2 regions of the Kitasatospora sp. NPDC094016 genome follow, and region 1 is predicted to be linked to the other one. Evidence: predicted binding sites of a transcription regulator. Region 1 holds the regulator's gene; the other holds the start of a gene.
What was found. Region 1 encodes HrcA, which represses chaperone genes, less so after heat shock. Its sites were predicted from a motif close to TTNGCACTCNGNNNNNCNGAGTGCNAA; they were not measured.
Positions count from the first base shown of each region.

Region 2: the regulator HrcA is predicted to act here: its motif matches at 1,686-1,712, upstream of groES (co-chaperone GroES).

Region 1 is NZ_JBEOUK010000007.1:167,950-171,357, forward strand. It holds gene dnaJ (molecular chaperone DnaJ) at 1-701, opposite strand, end outside; gene hrcA (heat-inducible transcriptional repressor HrcA) at 778-1,812, opposite strand; gene htpX (zinc metalloprotease HtpX) at 2,076-2,996, shown strand; gene pspAB (PspA-associated protein PspAB) at 3,067-3,408, shown strand, end outside.
Region 2 is NZ_JBEOUK010000004.1:137,652-141,059, forward strand. It holds gene ABT015_RS05880 (polysaccharide deacetylase family protein) at 1-343, shown strand, start outside; gene ABT015_RS05885 (THUMP-like domain-containing protein) at 369-1,535, opposite strand; gene groES (co-chaperone GroES) at 1,853-2,158, shown strand; gene groL (chaperonin GroEL) at 2,275-3,408, shown strand, end outside.

The DNA.
Region 1 (3,408 bases):
CCGGCCAGCTGGATCCGGGTGCCGTTGTCGACACCGGCCGGGATCTTGACGGTCAGGGTGCGCCGGGCGCGGACCCGGCCGTCGCCGGCGCACTCCGGGCACGGGGTCGGCACGACGGTGCCGAAGCCCTGGCACTGCGGGCAGGGCCGGGAGGTCATGACCTGGCCCAGGAACGACCGGGTGACCTGGGAGACCTCGCCCCTGCCGCGACACATGTCGCAGGTCTGCGCGGAGGTGCCGGGGGCCGCGCCCTCGCCGCTGCACGTGGTGCAGGTGACGGCGGTGTCGACCTGGAGTTCCTTGGTGGTGCCGAAGGCGGCCTCCTCCAGGGTGATCTCCAGCCGGATCATGGCGTCCTGGCCGCGCCGGGTGCGCGAGCGCGGGCCGCGCTGGCCGGCCGCGGCGCCGAAGAAGGCGTCCATGATGTCGGAGAAGCCGAATCCGGCCGCGCCCGCGCCGAAGCCGCCCGCGCCCCCGCCGCCCGGCGAGAGCGGGTCACCGCCGAGGTCGTAGACCTGGCGCTTCTGCGGGTCGGAGAGCACCTCGTAAGCGGCGTTGATCTCCTTGAACCGCTCCTGCGTCTTCGGGTCCGGGTTGACGTCCGGGTGCAGTTCGCGTGCCAGGCGCCGGAAGGCCTTCTTGATCTCGTCCTGCCCCGCATCCCGTCGGACGCCGAGTACCGCGTAGTAGTCCGTGGCCACCAAATGCTCCGCTTGTTCCGCCTGTAGTAGTGCTGCGACTGGACACCGCCGTCAGAGGTTCCGACGGCGGCCTGTGCTACGACTCGGCCAGGATCTGGCCCACGTACCGCGCCACCGCACGCACCGCCCCCATTGTGCCCGGATAGTCCATCCGGGTCGGACCGATCACACCCAGTTTGGCCACGCTCTCGTCGCCCGAACCGTAACCGACCGACACCACCGAGGTGGAATTCAGCCCCTCGTAGGCGATCTCCCGCCCGATCCGGACCGTCATCGCGGCGTCCGCCGTCTCACCCAGGAGGCGGAGCAGGACGACCTGCTCCTCCAGGGCTTCCAGCACCGGCTGGATGGTCAGGGGGAAGTCGTGCCCGAAGCGGGTCAGGTTGGCCGTGCCGGCCAGCATGATCCGCTCCTCGTTCTGCTCGGCGAGCGCTTCGAACAGCGTCGCCAGGACCGTGCTGACGGTCGGGCGGTCCGGCGGCTCGAAACCCGCCGGGAGCTCCTCCAGGAACCCCGGCACGTCCGGCAGCCGCTGGCCGACGGCCCGCGCGTTGATCCGGGCCCGCAGGTCCGCCAGGACCGTCTCGCCGACCGGGCCCGGGCAGTCGACCATCCGCTGCTCGACCCGGCCGGTGTTGGTGATCAGGACCAGCATCACCTTGGTCGGGGCCAGCGCCACCAGCTCGATGTGCCGGACGGTGGACCGCGACAGCGAGGGGTACTGCACCACCGCGACCTGCCGGGTGAGCTGGGCGAGCAGCCGCACCGTCCGCATGACCACGTCGTCCAGGTCGACGGCGCCGTCCAGGAAGTGCCGGATCGCCCGGCGCTCGGGGGCGCTCATCGGCTTGACCTCGGCGAGCTTGTCGACGAACAGGCGGTACCCCTTGTCGGTGGGGATGCGCCCGGCGCTGGTGTGCGGCTGGTGGATGTAGCCCTCCTCCTCCAGCGCCGCCATGTCGTTGCGCACGGTCGCCGGGGAGACTCCGAGGTTGTGCCGCTCCACCAGGGCCTTGGAGCCGACCGGCTCCTCGGTGCCCACGTAGTCCTGGACGATCGCGCGGAGCACGGCGAGCTTGCGGTCGTCCAGCTGGCGAACCTCACCGGCCATGGGGCACACACCTCCGTCTTCGCACGTTGTCCGTTCGTGTCACGCATGCTGCTGCCCGCTCCGGGAGGATCCCGGCTCCGGCACCCGCTTTGGCACTCTGAACCTGTGAGTGCCAAAACCGTACCTGCCAGTGTAAGGCCCGGGCCCAACGGCAGGAACGGCCCGGCCGGAGTGATCCTGCCCGCAGTTCCCGGCGCGGGGGTGGTGCCGCGGGGCCGTCCGGGTGGCAGCATCGAAGACGACGGCGAATGGAGGAGCAAGCGATGTCGAGCTCGGGCCAGCACACCCGTTTCGCGCCCGACCGCGGCCTGACCGGCCGCATGGTCGTGACCATGTTCGTGATCGGGCTGCTGTACGTCGGTTTCACCGGTCTGCTGATCGTGCTGCTGCGCGGCGCCTGGCCACTGATCGTCCTGATCTCCGGCGGGCTGTTCGTGGCCCAGTTCTGGTTCAGCGACAAGATCACCGAACGGGCGATGGGCGCCCACCAGGTGACCCCTGAGCAGTACCCGCAACTGCACGGCACCATCGACCGGCTCTGCGCGCTGGCCGACATGCCCAAACCCCGGGTGGCGGTCGCCGACAACGACATGCCGAACGCCTTCGCCACCGGCCGCAACCCGCAGAACGCCGTGGTGTGCGTCACCACCGGCCTGCTGCGCCGACTGGAACCCGAGGAACTGGAGGGCGTCCTCGCCCACGAGCTGTCCCACGTCGCCCACCGGGACGTCGCGGTGATGACCATCGCCGGCTTCCTCGGCGTCCTCGCCGGGGCCATGACCCGGATCGCCATGTACGGCGGGTTCATGGGCGGCAACCGCAACAACAACGACCAGAACGCGGCCATCGTCGCCCTGGTCATCCCGCTGGTGTCGATGCTCGTCTACGCCATCAGCTTCCTGCTCACCCGGCTCCTGTCCCGCTACCGGGAACTCGCCGCCGACCGCGCCGCCGCCCAGCTCACCGGCCGGCCCAGCGCCCTCGCCTCCGCGCTCACCAAGGTCACCGGCCAGATCGCCGCCATCCCCAGCAAGGACCTGCGCCAGGCGCAGCCCTACAACGCCTTCTACTTCGCCCCCGCGCTGAGCGCCCGGGAGACCGCCTCGCAGCTGTTCTCCACCCACCCGACGCTGGAGAAGCGGCTCGCGGAGCTGGCGAAGATCTCCGAGCAGCTCGGCCGCTGAGGCCCCGGCCCCAGCCGCCCTCCTGCGGCCCTCCCGACTCCTCCCGACTCCCTCCTCCGAAAGGACCGCCGTGGGAATCCTGGACACCCTGTTCGGGCGCACCAAGCCCGTCAAGCCCGACCTCGACCAGCTGTTCGGCGTCCCGTCCGCCGCCCTCACCCTGGAGGCCGCGGCCGGGTTCACCCCCACCGGGCTCGGCTCGGTCTGCTTCGCCGCCGTCGAGGGCGCGGCCTTCGGCCAGGTCGAACAGCAGGTGCGGGCGCTGCTCGACGCCGACACCGAGCGCGGCGGCGTCCCGGTGGAGGCCTCCAAGGACGGCTACGGCTACTCCTGGCTGCTCGCCCGGCACACCCCCGAGGAACTGCCGGACCTGGTCAACGACCTGCACGCGGTCAACAGCGAGCTGGAGGCG
Region 2 (3,408 bases), on a different contig from region 1:
CGCGCAGTCCGCGCTCACCCAGCAGTACGGCACCGCCCCGCTGCTGTTCCGCCCGCCGTTCGGGGACGGCGCCAACACCCCGACGCTGAACAACTCGGTCCAGCAGTGCGGCCCGCGCGCGATGGTGCTCTGGCGCGAGTCGATGCAGATCCACGACATGCAGTACCAGGCGGCGGACAAGAAGCTGAAGTCCGGAGACATCATCCTGGCGCACTTCCGCGGCCCGAAGGAGCTCAAGGGCGCCACGATGACCCAGATGTTCGGCGACCTGCTGGCCCGGATCCAGGAGCAGGGCTTCTCGGTGGCCCGGCTGGAGGACTACATCCAGGCGCCCGCCTCGTAGTCCGGGCGCCCGCCCCGCAGCCGCCTCAGGCGGGCCGGCCGAGCATCATCAGCGGCCCGTTGTCGGTGCGGCTGAGGATCACCGTGACGGCGTTCGGCCCGGAGGGCTTGAGCTGGCGGCGCAGTTCCTCCGGGGTGATCGCCATCCCGCGCTTCTTGATCACCACCGTGCCGACCCCGCGCTCGCGCAGCAGCGCCTTCAGCCGCTTGATGTGGAACGGCAGCACGTCGGTGAGCTCGAAGGCGTGTGCGTACGGGGTGGCGACCAGCTGGTCCGAGGTCAGGTAGGCGATCTTCGGGTCGATCAGCCGGCCGCCCACCTGCTCGGCCACCTCGGCCACCAGGTGGGCCCGGATCACCGCGCCGTCCGGCTCGTACAGGTAGCGCCCGACCGGGCCGGCCGGCGGGTCGGGCAGGTCGCCGCCGGTGAGGCTGGCGGCCTGCGGCAGCAGGGTGGCGCGGTGCGGGCGGGCGGCCCCGGTGCCGAACCAGAGCACCGCCTCCTTCACGTCGCCGTGGTCGGAGACCCACTCCGCCTCGGCGTCGGCCGGGACGGCCTCGTGCGGGATTCCCGGGGCGACCTTCAGCGCGCCGATCGGGGTCCGGCGGCCGGCCTCGATCGCCCAGGAGAGCGGCGGGGCGTACGCCTCCGGGTCGAACACCCGGCCGCGCGCCGTCCGCCGCGCCGGGTCGGTGAACACCGCGTCGTAGCCGGTGACGTCCACCTCGGCGACGTCCGCGCAGCGCACCCGGACCAGGTCGGACAGGCCCAGCGCGGCCGCGTTGGCGGCGGTGGCGGCGCAGGCCGCCGGGTCCTTGTCGACGGCCAGCACCTCGATCCCGGCCCTGGCCAGCGCCAGCACGTCCCCGCCGATGCCGCAGCACAGGTCGGCCAGCCGGCGGACGCCCAGCTCGGCGAAGCGGCGTGCCCGCCACTCGGCCACGCTGCGCCGGGTGGACTGCTCGACGCCGTTGGGCGTGAAGTACATCAGGTCGGCGTCCGCCCCGAACTTCGCCCGCGCCCGCTGCCGCAGCCGGGCCTGCCCGAAGACCGCCGACACCAGCTCGGCCGGGTGCTCCCGCCGCAGCCTGGTGGCCAGCGCCAGTTCCTCCTCGGGCGTGAACTCGCGCAGTTCGGCGAGCAGGGCCTGGCCCTCGGGGGTCAGCAGGGGCTGGAGGTTCTCGGTGTCCACGGGGCCATTCTGGCGGGTTGGCGGCCCCACCGGCTCCGACGGCCGACGCGGCGGGCGGGGTCGCGGTCCGCGGCGGGAGCCCGCCCGGGGGCGGGTGGTCGCACAGGAGTACGGCTCCGCGCCCGCGGTTCGGGATGCCCGGGCGCGCCGTTGGCACTCTGGTTGACTGAGTGCTAACACCGGCCTATGGTCGTCCTTGGCACTCCCCACTGGGGGAGTGCTAACGCGAAGACGTGTGCCTGACCCCCGCGACGGCAGGCACGCAGGTTCGCTCCTACCCGTTAGAAACCCCGTAATCTCCGAAGGGGAGCTCGGACGTGACCACCAGCAGCAAGGTTGCCATCAAGCCGCTTGAGGACCGCATCGTGGTCCAGCCGCTCGACGCCGAGACCACCACGGCCTCCGGCCTGGTTATCCCGGACACCGCCAAGGAGAAGCCCCAGGAGGGCGTCGTCCTGGCCGTCGGCCCGGGCCGCTTCGAGGACGGCCAGCGTCTGCCGCTCGACGTCGCCGTCGGTGACATCGTCCTGTACTCGAAGTACGGCGGCACCGAGGTGAAGTACCAGGGCGAGGAGTACCTGGTTCTCTCCGCTCGCGACGTTCTCGCCATCATCGAGAAGTAAGTCGTTCCGACCCGCCCCGGATCCGTGTCCCAAGTGACAGGGGCCCGGGGCGTGGTTGTTGGTTCACGTAGTCCGGCGGCCGGTGGGCCGGCCGAAGCCCCGAGGGAATAGGGAACATGGCGAAGATCCTGCAGTTCAACGAGGACGCCCGCCGCTCGCTGGAGCGCGGTGTCAACAAGCTGGCCGACACCGTCAAGGTGACCATCGGCCCCAAGGGCCGCAACGTCGTCATCGACAAGAAGTTCGGCGCCCCGACCATCACCAACGACGGTGTCACCATCGCCCGTGAGGTCGAGCTGGACGACCCGTACGAGAACCTTGGCGCGCAGCTCGTCAAGGAGGTCGCCACCAAGACCAACGACGTCGCGGGTGACGGCACCACCACCGCCACCGTGCTGGCCCAGGCCCTGGTCAACGAGGGTCTGCGCAACGTCGCCGCCGGTGCCGGCCCGGCCGCCCTGAAGAAGGGCATCGACAAGGCCGTCGCCGCCGTCTCCGAGCACCTGCTCTCGGTGGCCCGCGAGATCGAGGGCAAGGACGACGTCGCCGCCGTCGCGTCCCTCTCCGCCCAGGACACCCAGGTCGGCGAGCTGATCGCCGAGGCGATCGACAAGGTCGGCAAGGACGGTGTCATCACCGTCGAGGAGTCGAACACCTTCGGCGTGGAGCTGGACTTCACCGAGGGCATGCAGTTCGACAAGGGCTACCTGTCGCCGTACTTCGTCACCGACGCGGAGCGGCAGGAGGCGGTCCTGGAGGACCCGTACATCCTGATCAACCAGGGCAAGATCTCCTCCATCCAGGAGCTGCTGCCGCTGCTGGAGAAGATCCTCCAGGGCGGTGCCTCCCGGCCGCTGCTGATCATCGCCGAGGACGTCGACGGCGAGGCGCTGTCCACCCTCGTGGTGAACAAGATCCGCGGCACCTTCAACGCGGTCGCCGTCAAGGCCCCGGGCTTCGGCGACCGCCGCAAGGCGATCCTCGGCGACCTGGCCACCCTGACCGGCGGCACGGTCATCTCCGAGGAGGTCGGCCTCAAGCTCGACCAGGTCGGCGTGGACGTGCTGGGCACCGCCCGCCGCGTGACCATCACCAAGGACGAGACCACCGTCGTCGACGGTGCCGGTGACACCGAGGCCGTGGCCGGCCGCGTCGCCCAGATCAAGGGCGAGATCGCCGCCACCGACTCCGACTGGGACCGCGAGAAGCTGCAGGAGCGCCTGGCCAAGCTGGCCGGCGGCGTCTGCGTC